4 regions of the Peribacillus sp. NPDC096379 genome follow, and region 1 is predicted to be linked to each of the others. Evidence: riboswitches for the same ligand, from Rfam matches in the RefSeq annotation. Region 1 holds a riboswitch; each other region holds the start of a gene.
What was found. A riboswitch is a leader RNA that binds a small molecule or an ion and turns the genes downstream of it on or off. The one in region 1 is predicted to bind S-adenosylmethionine.
Positions count from the first base shown of each region.

Region 1 (3,161 bases):
TTAGCGATATCAACGATATAATCCCATGTTCGTGTATCCCCGCTACTAACACCAACTTTCACTGTTTTTTCGCCGTCTGCACTGCCTTTTACATCGTTTTTTCCACATGCTGACAAAACAGCAAGCGTTAGAATTAAGATCGCTATTAATAATTTTTTCATTTTTTATTCCCCCAATTATCTTCTTCTGATTTTTTTGGACACGATATTTCCAGTTGATTGCAGTAATTGAACGATAACCACAAGCGCAAAAACCGTAACAATCATCGTCATCGTATCGAACCTTTGATACCCATAACTTAAAGCAAGGTCACCAACTCCACCCGCTCCAACCGCACCAGCCATCGCTGAAGCACCGACAAGACCGATTGTTGCTGTTGTAAACGTAAGGACCAATGAGCTAAGTCCTTCTGGAATTAAAAAGCGAAAAATAATTTGCCATGTCGTCGCTCCCATTGCTTCTGCCGCTTCGATAATTCCTTTGTCTACTTCCAAAAGGGAATTTTCCACTAGTCGCGCAATATAAGGCGCCGCATAAAATATCAAGGGGACAATCGCTGCATTTGTCCCAATTGCCGTACCGACTACGAATCTAGTAAACGGAATCAGAGCAACTAGTAAAATAATGAACGGTATAGACCTTAATATATTAATAACTGGGTTCAATACATTGAATACCCACTTATTCTCCAATATATGACCATTCCTAGTTATGACGAGTAAGATTCCCAGTGGAAGTCCTATCACAACTGAAAATAAGAGAGAGAAGGCAACCATATAAAGCGTATCACCAAATCCAGTTAACAGTTGATCTGCCGTAATTTCCATGCCCCATAATGTGTTATTCATGTACACTTACCTCCTGCACGAGAATATTTTCGGCTTGAATATAATCGTATGCCTTCTTAATCTCGCTTTCTTCTCCTGTCACTTCCATAATCAAATTACCAAACGGCGTTTCCTGGATTTCCGAAATATTTGCCGATAAAACATTTAAATCGATATCAAATTTTTTTGCAATTGTTGATAATAATGGTTTGCTTGAATTCACCCCAATAAAATTAATTTTCCAGATAACCGGATTTCCTTCCGACTGTTTTTTAAAACTCTGCGGAATTTCGTCATGAATCACTGTTCGGACAAAGTTTTGGGCAATCTCTGTTTGCGGCTTAGCAAATACGTCAAACACAGAACCTTGCTCAACAATTCTGCCACCTTCCATGACTGCCACTTTATTACAAATTTCGCGAATGACCGACATTTCATGGGTAATCAGCAAGATCGTGATGTTGTATTCCCGATTTACTTTCTTTAACAGTTGCAAAACAGCACTTGTCGTTTGTGGATCGAGCGCTGATGTCGCTTCATCGCATAGGAGAATCGAAGGATTGGTTGCTAGGGCACGTGCAATACCGATTCGCTGCTTTTGCCCGCCAGACAATTGCTCTGGATAATTTTTGGCTTTTCCCAAAAGGCCGACGAATTCCAATAATTCATTTACCCGGGTATGAATTTCTTTTGCAGGGGTACCCGATAAGATCAGCGGCATCGCAACATTATCAAAAACCGTCTTCGAATTAAGCAAATTAAAATGTTGGAAAATCATCCCGATTTTCTTCTTCTCCGCTCGTAAATCTTTCGGCTTTAACGAAGTCAATGCTTTGCCATTTACCAAAATTCGCCCTTCTGACGGACGCTCTAGTAAATTGACTAATCGGATCAGCGTACTTTTACCAGCACCACTGTAGCCGACAACACCGAAAATATCGCCTTTCTCAACGACTAAATCGATCCCTTTCAAAGCTTCAACGGTTTGTTTCTTCGATTCATACATCTTTTTCACATTTTGAAATTCAATCATCTGCTCTCCCCCATGTTGTTCCTATTATAAGTTGTAACACGAAAAAGCCTCTTCCATCATTAGACAGAAGAGGCTTACTTAGACAAATAAAAGATTACACTTCTATGAATTATCTAGCAAAGGCTTCTTCTTATCTATCAAACTTTCGTCCGTTGGAATTAGCACAGTATTTTTACAAAAGTAAAAACCTGTTGCCGAGGTATCATAGGGCCAAGTCCCTCCACATCTCTTGATAAGAATTTATCCATATATAATTTTATTTTCTATACTATATAACTTAATATTTAAAATGTCAATTAAATTCTAAAAAATCTGTGTGTTATGACTATGAAGTTACCCCATAGTGAAAGGGTCTGACCACATTTACTATAACCGTTTATCTCTGACATATTAAACGAGGTATAGAATTTGAGGGCAGACCCTTTTTAGATAATCTTGTCTTAATGTAGTTTTAAAAAAAAGAATCGTTAGTTCGGCAATCTCCTATCTAATCCAATACAAAATATTGCTTATGAAAACAAGCCCCCTGCCTCCAAGCATCAGGGATACTTGATTCGCAACCAAGCAAGACAATTAGATTTTTCAAACACTAAGGAACTTACTTCACCTTTTTGTCGATCGTATATAAAATGAGTTAAGCAAAACGAGTTTTTTCATTTTGATCAAAATTTATTACAAAGATTCCAGATCATTCCGGACACCCTCTAGAGACTGCTATACCTAACACATCATTAGAAGTTTTATGTTCGAGAAGATTTAGATTTATCAGACCTACTTCTTTTGTTAAAAATCGAGTCATAGATAGAAATAATCCAGTTTACAATTGGATCGAACAATCTTGGTAATTTTACAATCACATACGAGACAACAATTGCCACTATTAAACTGCCTACTACGTCAAACGGATAATGAAGCCCCGCCCAAATGCGGGAAAAGCCAGTTAATAGGGCTAAAATAAATAGAGGGATACCAATTTTTTTATACCGATACCACATAGCAATTGCAATCGTAAAAGCGCCTGTTGAATGATCACTAGGAAAAGAAGAGTCCGCAGCATGAGGAATCAAAGTCTGGACGTGATGTGTGACAAATGGACGCGGCTCATAGTATATCTGAGCAATAAGAACATTTACAACTAACGCAATAACTCCTGTTCCACCGGCATATAATACTGCCCGTTTCATAGGTTTTCCACCAAAGATCCATAGAACCAAAAGTACCAAAGCCAAAATGTAAATCGCTTTATTTGTTATAAAGACCATAAGAGTATCCAATGCATAACTATGACCCGATAAATTATG
Region 1 covers NZ_JBIWFD010000001.1:78,178-81,338, reverse strand. Annotated here, with positions in the region: gene ACIQZI_RS00470 (MetQ/NlpA family ABC transporter substrate-binding protein) at 1-161, opposite strand, end outside; gene ACIQZI_RS00465 (methionine ABC transporter permease) at 177-827, opposite strand; gene ACIQZI_RS00460 (methionine ABC transporter ATP-binding protein) at 841-1,860, opposite strand; SAM riboswitch class I at 1,988-2,099, opposite strand; gene ACIQZI_RS00455 (undecaprenyl-diphosphatase) at 2,601-3,161, opposite strand, start outside.

Region 2 (3,161 bases), on a different contig from region 1:
GGAAATGGAACAACAATGGGGGGAATCATTGTAGACGCAGGGAAATTCGATTATAATTCACCTAATTTCCCAGGGTTCACTGAACCAGATCCAAGCTATGACGGAATCGTTTATGCAGAAGCAGTTGGTCCAGCCGCCTTTATTACCAAAGCACGTGTACAGCTACTCCGAGATCTTGGACCAGCATTAAGTCCGCAGAGTGCTTTCCAATTCGCAATTGGGCTGGAAACATTGCATGTGAGGATGAAGGAACATATTTTGAATACAAAGATTATCATCGACTATCTGCAAAATCATCCAGCTGTCTCATGGGTCTACTATCCTGGTAATGAAGATCATCCTGATAAGAGCTTGGCTGACAAATATTTGCCAAAAGGAGCAGGTTCCATTGTGACGTTTGGCATTAAAGGTGGTAGAGAAGCAGGTGCGAATCTGATCAATTCCATTCGCCTATGGTCTCATGTAGCCAATGTTGGGGATGCGAAGAGTTTAATCATCCATCCTGCGAGCACGACGCATCAGCAACTTTCAGTCAAAGAACTTGAAAAATCAGGTGTGTCTGAGGATTTGGTACGTTTATCGGTTGGAATTGAGAATGCCCAAGACTTAATCGATGATCTTGAACAAGCGATTGAAAAAGCTACAGGCATTCATTCACTTGCAGTAAAATAATTTTTCCCACTTTTAAGCAGTAAGACCCCCACCTCGAGATTCTGAGCATGCTAAAAGAAGATAGGTGGGGGGATCGACTGCCCGTAAAAGATACAGTGAAACTTACCGATGCATGAGCAGAGGTAAAGTTTACGCCCACAGGATGCGGCGTATGTAGTCCTTAGTTCGTACTGTCGATTGATCGAAGCGTTTACTGCGATCTTAGCGACAGTAGAACGGGACTAACAATCAGTAGGGGATGAAGAAAACCGCCACTGATTGAAGTTTCACTTTATCTAAAGGGATTGTTGCCAAGTTTTTTAACGATTTTTCAATAAATAGAAATATAATACATTGACACTCTATCTTTTTGCATGGTATTATTCCAACGAAAACGAAATGAACTTTAATTGATGATTTGTCAATTTCTTATACTTGTTTGCTCTTATCAAGAGAGGCGGAGGGATGTGCCCGATGAAGCCCGGCAACCGGCAAAGCTAATGCTTTGAAAAGGTGCCAATTCACGCAAAGCTGATTGCTTTGGGAGATGAGAGGAAGGTCTTTTTTCACAATGCCTTTCTGCTCACGCGGAAAGGCATTTTTAATTTCCGATTATGTAAATAAACAATGCATGAATGGAGCAGTTCGTGAAATCTTATTTAGTAGAAGGTTTTTACAAACAACATGAGTAGGTTCATAGGGTTTATTGCAAAAAGAGGTGAGTTCAATGATAACATTGTCGAAAGTTAGTAAGGTATTCAGTACTAAATCCGTGCAAACAAAGCCAATTAAGGCTGTTGATGAAGTGAATTTAACGATTAATAAAGGTGAAATATTTGGAATCATTGGGTATAGTGGCGCTGGAAAAAGTACCCTCATACGCATGCTGAATGGTCTAGAAACCCCTTCATCGGGTTCTGTCGTAGTAGCAGGAAATACCATTTCAAGCATTAAAGGTCGTAACTTGCGAAAGGCACGTCAAGAGATTAGCATGATTTTTCAACATTTCAACTTATTGTGGTCTCGTACTGTACACGATAATATCGCGTTTCCACTTGAAATTGCAGGTATAAAAAAAAGTGAACGCCAAAAACGAGTCAATGAATTAATTAAGCTGGTTGGCTTAGAGGGCAGGGAGGGGGCCTACCCTTCTCAATTGAGTGGTGGACAAAAGCAAAGGGTTGGGATCGCCCGGGCATTAGCGAATAACCCGAAAGTACTCCTTTGTGATGAGGCGACATCTGCACTTGATCCGCAAACAACGGACTCCATTCTAGAGCTTTTGGTCGATATTAATAAACGATTAGGGTTGACGATTGTTCTTATTACTCATGAAATGCATGTCATCCAGAAAATTTGTCACCGGGTAGCTGTCATGGAAGGCGGCAGAATTGTTGAGCAAGGACCGGTTCTTGACGTATTTAGGAACCCTGCTGAGCAAATAACAAAAAGGTTTGTTCAACAAGTAACGGAGCCTGAGGAAACGAAGGACACTGTGGAACATTTACTAGAGCACTATCCACAAGGCAAGGTTGTACAATTAACTTTTGTCGGCGAAAATACGGAAAGTCCACTAATTACAAAGCTTATTCGTAATTTTCAATTGGATGTTAATATCGTACAAGGAAAAATTTCGCAAACTCAACATGGATCGTATGGCACATTGTTTATTCATATGGATGGTAGTGATGAAGAAATCGCCCACGCGATTGAATTCATCAAAGAACAGCAGGTTGGCGTGGAGGTGATGTCAAGTGCTGAGTAATTGGTTTCCGAATGTCATTTGGGAAAATATCTGGCTTGCAACGAAAGAAACATTATATATGACAGGTATTGCTTTACTTGCGACTTTTATATTAGGCATCTTACTAGGGTTATTGTTATTTTTGACGTCTAAAGGACAGATGTGGGAAAACAAATTTATCAACGTGATTATTTCTGCGGTGGTCAATATCTTCCGCTCAATCCCATTTATTATTCTGATTATCTTATTAATTCCGTTTACAATTTTTGTGGTAGGTTCTATGTTAGGTGCAAAGGCGGCTCTCCCAGCATTAATTATCGGGGCTGCGCCCTTTTATGCGAGGATGGTCGAGATTGGCCTTAGAGAAGTGGATAAGGGCGTGATTGAAGCCGCGAGATCTATGGGGGCTAAAACGAGTACCATCATTTTCAAAGTACTATTACCAGAATCCATGCCTGCACTTGTTTCAGGTATTACGGTTACTGCGATTGCATTGATCGGTTATACAGCGATGGCGGGAGCAATTGGTGCGGGGGGACTAGGAGATCTTGCTTATAAAGAAGGATTCCAGAGAAACAACAATGATGTAACGATGTTAGCGACGATTCTTATTTTACTTATTGTGTTCGTCATCCAATTTATTGGGGATTATATAACTTCAAAATTAGACAAAAGATAAGATGGAGGGTAAGGAAATGAAGAAGAAAAAATGGTTATCAACATTAGCAATTACTTCCGCGTTATTATTAGGTCTTACTGCATGTGG
Region 2 covers NZ_JBIWFD010000004.1:108,214-111,374, reverse strand. Annotated here, with positions in the region: gene ACIQZI_RS17760 (O-acetylhomoserine aminocarboxypropyltransferase/cysteine synthase family protein) at 1-672, shown strand, start outside; SAM riboswitch class I at 1,094-1,205, shown strand; gene ACIQZI_RS17755 (methionine ABC transporter ATP-binding protein) at 1,379-2,416, shown strand; gene ACIQZI_RS17750 (methionine ABC transporter permease) at 2,406-3,074, shown strand; gene ACIQZI_RS17745 (MetQ/NlpA family ABC transporter substrate-binding protein) at 3,091-3,161, shown strand, end outside.
Region 2: linked by a shared signal. The riboswitch ahead of ACIQZI_RS17755 (methionine ABC transporter ATP-binding protein) and the one ahead of ACIQZI_RS00460 (methionine ABC transporter ATP-binding protein) in region 1 are both predicted to bind S-adenosylmethionine.

Region 3 (3,161 bases), on a different contig from region 1:
TGAGTCAACCATAAACAATCTATTGCTGAATAACAAAACAATCTCAGCCTGAGGAGGTGCGTCTTTTGCTCAATGTAAAGAAGAAAAATGAACTGATTCAGGTAAAGGGCTCAAAGTTCATGTATGTATGGATGGCAGTATTTTATTTAGGAGGTCTAATAAGCTGTTTGATATTGATCATTGATGGCTTTAAATTCAATTCAACTTATTCGTTGATTTATATTTTGGGCGGCATCATGCTCGCTCCTGTTTTTCTGTATTTAACACTCTGGTCACTGCCTGCTTTTAATCCGGGAAAAATTCTATTAACGATAATTCTAGGGGAAAATGGGAAGGTATTTTCTAAAAAGGGAACGGTTTTTATTAACAATATTCGAAGTACTGATTTGGTGAGAAATCCTATCAATTTAATAAATTATATTGTTATTGAAACCTTTGATGAAAAAAGAATAAAGATTCCTACATATAATCTTCTTAGTGACCTGGATTATCAGGTAATGGTTGATCAATATCTTTTTCCTTATATGACAGAAAACGCGAGAAAAGTTTGGGATCGTAAAATCGATTTAAATATTTTGCTTAAGGAAGTAAGGTATGAACGGCAGGAACAGAAAATCGAATAGCTTTTTGATTACATTGCGATTTATTACCAGTTGTGAAATTTTCCAATCGTTTAAAAGTGTGCTAGCGTAAAAAAAACAAAAGGGATAAAGAATTTTTTTCTTCATAGAAAAGCTTTTTATCCTTTTTAAACGATTAGAGTTTTACCTAGATAGTTACATTACATAAAAAATTTTCTTTAATGAATATGAAAAATCTCTTTTTAAATGCCAATTACTTTGCTTAAAGTGACTAAGGATCTTAGTAATTTCTTAAAGACAATCTTTTATCCACGTTAAACATGCATAATTAAGTATCGGAAAAATCTGACATTAAATACTTGACAAGAACTTGAACATTTTATATATTGAATGTAATAATTATTCTTAGTAATCCGATGTGTTTTAAAATTTCATACATGTAGAATCTTATCAAGAGAGATGGAGGAACTGGTCCAATGAAATCTCGGCAAAAGGCTCTTTATGAGTACTGTGCCAATTCCAGCGAACGAATGGTTCGAAAGATAAGAGGAGGCAATGGTAGCTTGTTTGTGTACATTTCACTCTTCTTATCACTTTAATAAGGAGAGTTTTTTTGTATTTACAATTGAGATAGGGGATGTGTAGATGATTAACAATCAGGATGCACCATTTGAATTTGACACTATTTTGCTTGGTAAAAGGAAGGAAGGTATTACTGAATCTCTTTGTGGGAGAGTGGTACATGGTAGGAAAATGGGACGGCAATTAGGTTTTCCTACAGCCAATGTAGATGCAGATGCTGTCTTGTTAGCAAATGGAGTATATGGCGTACATGTGGTTGTAAAAGGAAAGCAATATCGGGGCATTATGAATGTTGGTGTTAAACCAACATTTGGATCAACCTTGAAAAAAACATTTGAAGTTCATCTTCTCGACTTCTCCGATGACCTATATGGAGAGTTCATAGAGTGTCAACTTCTGTTTAAAGTGAGGGAAGAACAAAAGTTTGCTTCCATTGATTTATTAAAAAAACAAATTACGGAGGACATCTATCGTGCAATCGAGAAATTTAAACAATTTGAGGATCTTTTTAAGGACGGAGAAAGGAAAACCCTTAGGAAAAAGCAAATATCTGAATCTGCCTGATTTACAATTCTTTAATTGGTGCCATTTACAGTATGGGGTAAACAAAGGAATTTATAATACGATTGATAATTGGTTTTACGAGTATGGCATTGTTAATATTCTCTCACGCAGAATTTATCTATTGTCCTTTTTGGAATTTGCCAAAGAGGTAGAATCGGAGCAGAAGCAAGATAAAGTAATTCGATTTGGAAATGGTGGACTTGTAAAAAAACTACACGAATTTCTAGTCGTTTATAAAATGGAGTCGAAAGGAGGACTTTAAAATTTGGATTTAAAGCTGAAAAGATACAGGTGTTCGGGGGGAAGCATCCTATAGATTAAAGCTAGTCTAATGACGGGAAGGCCCCGAACCCAACCCCAATCTGTATTCATCTTTAATTTTGCAAGCCAAATTCATTAATAAGCTCAACTGCATTGATTAATTATTGATCTATTTCTTCTCATGAACAGCAAGAATATTTCGTTCTTATCAAGCCTTAGCAGGGGAGAAAGCTATAATGAGCGCTTAATTAGGTCAAACCGATGAATTCCGCTCATTATAGCTCACAATATAGTTGTGTTTTGCTGTATTATAGTACCCTTCACTGTATTCTTTAATATTCCCTTCTTCATCATGAGAAAGTCGAATTCGTTTTAAAGCTACAGTGTCTTTTTCCAATTTCAATGATTCACATATGTGACTAGGCACGATAGCAACAGCGAACTCATCCCTAAATGTTTCAAGTTTAATATTGTTTTCTTCCATAAAACGATATAAAGAGCTAATCTGAACATCGTTTAATTCTTCATCGCTTATGTCCAGTAAAATATAGTGGGAGAAGTGAATATACGGTTCACCATCCAAAAGGTACATTCGCTCGATTTGAAGGCAATTTTCACCAAATAGAGGATAGAGTGAAGATTCAGTAGATAATTGAATCCTTTTTATACTTAACACTTTTTTGATAATTTGGTGACCTTCCTCTACTAATAACTCTGTAAAGTGCTTGCCTTTTGCAAGTTTCGCATTCGAAACATTTGTGATGACCTTCGTTCCTTTACCGCTTTTCTTTTCAATCAAGCCTTCTTGAACAAGCTCTTTAATTGCATTACGTACAGTAATTTTACTCACATTAAATTCTTCTTCTAGTAGAGGCTCAGAGGGAATATAAGTATTAACTGCGTATACACCATGTAAAATACGATCTCTCAATATATCCTTGATTTGTAAATACAAAGGTCCTTTTTTTCTATTCACTCTCGTTCCATGTCTCCTATCATTTTCCCGGTATGAAATTTTACTTTATCTCTTGATATCTTCAATTGTTCCCATAATGGATGACAATATCTCTGCCTCTGTTGACATGGGCGTATCCCCAACAATTGTGCAGGCTAACATTCCAGCCGCGGCTGCAAACTGTACGGTTTTCTTCGGTGGGAAATTAGACAATTTGC
Region 3 covers NZ_JBIWFD010000003.1:627,275-630,435, reverse strand. Annotated here, with positions in the region: gene ACIQZI_RS16975 (hypothetical protein) at 1-52, shown strand, start outside; gene ACIQZI_RS16970 (DUF5381 family protein) at 66-623, shown strand; SAM riboswitch class I at 1,026-1,130, shown strand; gene ACIQZI_RS16965 (riboflavin kinase) at 1,227-1,727, shown strand; gene ACIQZI_RS16960 (hypothetical protein) at 1,858-1,989, shown strand; gene ACIQZI_RS16955 (GntR family transcriptional regulator) at 2,242-2,964, opposite strand; gene ACIQZI_RS16950 (sugar kinase) at 3,010-3,161, opposite strand, start outside.
Region 3: linked by a shared signal. The riboswitch ahead of ACIQZI_RS16965 (riboflavin kinase) and the one ahead of ACIQZI_RS00460 (methionine ABC transporter ATP-binding protein) in region 1 are both predicted to bind S-adenosylmethionine.

Region 4 (3,161 bases), 1.5 Mb from region 1:
TCGATTAATTGAATTGGAAAAAAAACTTGGCAGAGTCATTGAAAAATTTCGTCGTAAAGAAATGGAGCTTGTCAAAGAAGCTAAAATCGTTGGTAGCACACTGGCAAAAACAGCAAGCGACAGCACACTTTATGAACAGGAATATGATTTAGTCATTCTTGATGAAGCGAGTATGGCTTATGTCCCACAAGTTGCATTTGCTGCATCGTTAGGCAAGAATATCATTGTCTGTGGTGATTTTAAACAATTGCCGCCAATTGCTTCAGCTCGTGATGAATCAGTGAATAAATGGTTAAAAGAAGATATTTTTCATTGTTCAGGCGTTGTGAATGTAGTGAATGAAGGGAAGCTCCATCCACATTTGTTTCTGTTAAAAGAACAACGCAGAATGCATCCAGATATTTCGGCCTTCACGAATAAACATATTTATCATTCCCGAGTTTGCGATCATGAAAGTGTACAAACGAGCCGTGCAAAAATTGCTAAGAGAAGACCATTTCCTAATCGTGCCTTAATGCTGTTAGAAACGAGTGGAACTGGTGAACATTGTATAGCGGAGCGGACATCGAGATCAAGGATGAATCTTTGGCAGCTGTTCTTGTCATTCCAACTACTTCATGAAGCGTATTCAAGCGGTGCACGATCCATCGGTTATGTAACACCGTATCGAGCTCAATCCCGTCTTATGGATCTATTATTACAAGAAGTATATGCGAAAGAGCTTGAACAAGCTGATATTATTGCAGCAACTGTTCATCGATTTCAGGGAAGTGAACGTGATGTAATGATATTTGACACAGTTGATAGTTATCCTGAAACACGTGCTGGTATGCTTTTGACTGGAAAGAATAGTGAGCGACTCATTAATGTCGCAATTACAAGAACGAAAGGGAAATTCATCCAAGTAAGCGATACGGACTATATTCGAAAAACCGTTTATAAAGGCAAAACATTACGTAAGCTTGTGGATCATCAAACAACCTTCGGACATACAGTTGCAACCAGGGACATTGGCAAGTGGATTCAAAATCATCATCCTAAGCTTCAGTGGATGCATGCGCGTAAGTTGGATGTTCTAGGTGAGGATATTAAAAAAGCATGTCACTCAATTATCTTGTCTATACCTGATAAAGGAATAGTTACAGAGGATTGGTTGAATATGCTGAATTGTAAGCAAAAACATGTTAAGATCACGCTTATTTCCATTCGTCCGCTTCCAGGTTTGGCCGTGCAAGAACAGATTGAAACAAATATTGCTTTTCCATTCGTCATCATTGATAAGCAATATCTCTGGCTAGGAATGCCGCTTGAAGCAACACGTAGACTTTCCCCACCTTATGTGGCTGCACGACTTGATTCAGTTGCGGTTGTTGAACATTTTCTTACCCAACTACCTAGCGTAGAATAGAAGAAACTATAAGGAGCATATCTCAAAAGGTCTGACCTCGCACTCTAAATCAGTATGTAGTGTATCTATCACTTATCCTATACTGTATTTAGTTGTTGCAGGGTCAGACCTTTCTTTGGGGACATCCCCCTTCTTAATTATCCTAGTATTACAATGTGTGAATAAATATTATTCACACAATTCCGATGAAAAATATATGATTTAATCTTGACAATCAGTTATTAGAATATTATGATAAAATTAACTTAATACTTCTTATCAAGAGAAGCCGAGGGAATGGCCCGATGAAGCTTCAGCAACCTCTACAACTAGTAGAAAGGTGCTAATTCCTGCAAGCATTGGCTTGTCAGATAAGAGTGACTACGCATAAAGTCCTCTTTCTATCAGGAAAGAGGACTTTATGCGTTTAATATAGATTAAACCCTTTGAATGTAGACCGTACAAAGGATCATAACTAATTTACTAAGAGAGAAGGTCAACAAATGCCCAATGTAGTGATTTTATCTGGAAGCCCTTCAGCAACATCTAGGACTGATGTAGTTTTAAAATTTGTTCAATCGTTGTTAGAAAAGGAGAATATAACGGTAAAGTATATTTCCGTTTTAGATATTTCTGCTGAGGATTTGCTTTATGCACGCTATAATAGCACGGGAATTAAACAAATAGCAAAATCAATCGAGGAAGCGGATGGGGTGATTATTGGTTCACCTGTGTACAAAGCTTCTTATACAGGTATTTTAAAATCTCTAATCGATTTATTACCAGAAAGTGCGTTTAAAGGAATTCCAGTGTTACCGCTAATGGTAGGTGGGAGTAAAGCGCATTTATTAGCAATCGATTTTGCCTTAAAACCGCTTATAACTACTTTAAAAGGAAGAGCCACTCAAGGGACTTATATTATAGATAATCAAATTGATAAAGAAAATAGTATACAGCCTATTACTGATCAAGATATTCAAACTCGACTTAATAACGATTTAGAGGAGTTTCTCCAAACTATTAAACAAACTAAACCAATAATCGCTTAAGACTACATTTAGCACCAATTTACATCATTAAAAAACGAATGGGTGGTAATGATTATGACAAAAAAAAGAATTTATTTAAATGCATTTGATATGAACTGCGCAGGGCATCAATCCCCTGGGCTTTGGACACATCCAGACGATCAATCATCTACGTACAAAGATGCAGAATACTGGACGCATCTTGCAAAAGTACTGGAAAAAGGGAGATTCGATGCCATATTCCTTGCCGATGTCCTTGGAACATATGATGTATACCAAGGTTCTCGCGATGCAGCAGTTCGTCAGGGTGCTCAAGTTCCAGTCAATGATCCCGCATTTGTTGTTCCGATCATGGCGCAAGTTACAAAGCACTTAGGATTTGGCTTAACTGCGTCGACAAGCTATGAACATCCCTATCTATTTGCTCGACGAATTTCGACATTGGATCATTTAACAAAAGGGAGAATCGGTTGGAATATCGTAACATCTTATTTAAATAGTGCTGCACGCAATCTTGGCTTAGATCAACAAATTAATCATGATAATCGTTATGATATAGCTGATGAATACTTAGATGTTGTCTATAAACTATGGGAAGCTAGTTGGGAAGATGATGCAGTCGTAGTGGATAAGGAAAAAGGGATTTATGCAGATCCAGAAAAAGTTCATGATATCGATCATGATGGTGAATTTTATAAAGTTCCAGGAGCTCACCTATGTGAACCTTCACCACAACGTACTCCTGT
Region 4 covers NZ_JBIWFD010000001.1:1,582,798-1,585,958, forward strand. Annotated here, with positions in the region: gene ACIQZI_RS07510 (AAA domain-containing protein) at 1-1,408, shown strand, start outside; SAM riboswitch class I at 1,661-1,765, shown strand; gene ssuE (NADPH-dependent FMN reductase) at 1,891-2,436, shown strand; gene ACIQZI_RS07520 (LLM class flavin-dependent oxidoreductase) at 2,491-3,161, shown strand, end outside.
Region 4: linked by a shared signal. The riboswitch ahead of ssuE (NADPH-dependent FMN reductase) and the one ahead of ACIQZI_RS00460 (methionine ABC transporter ATP-binding protein) in region 1 are both predicted to bind S-adenosylmethionine.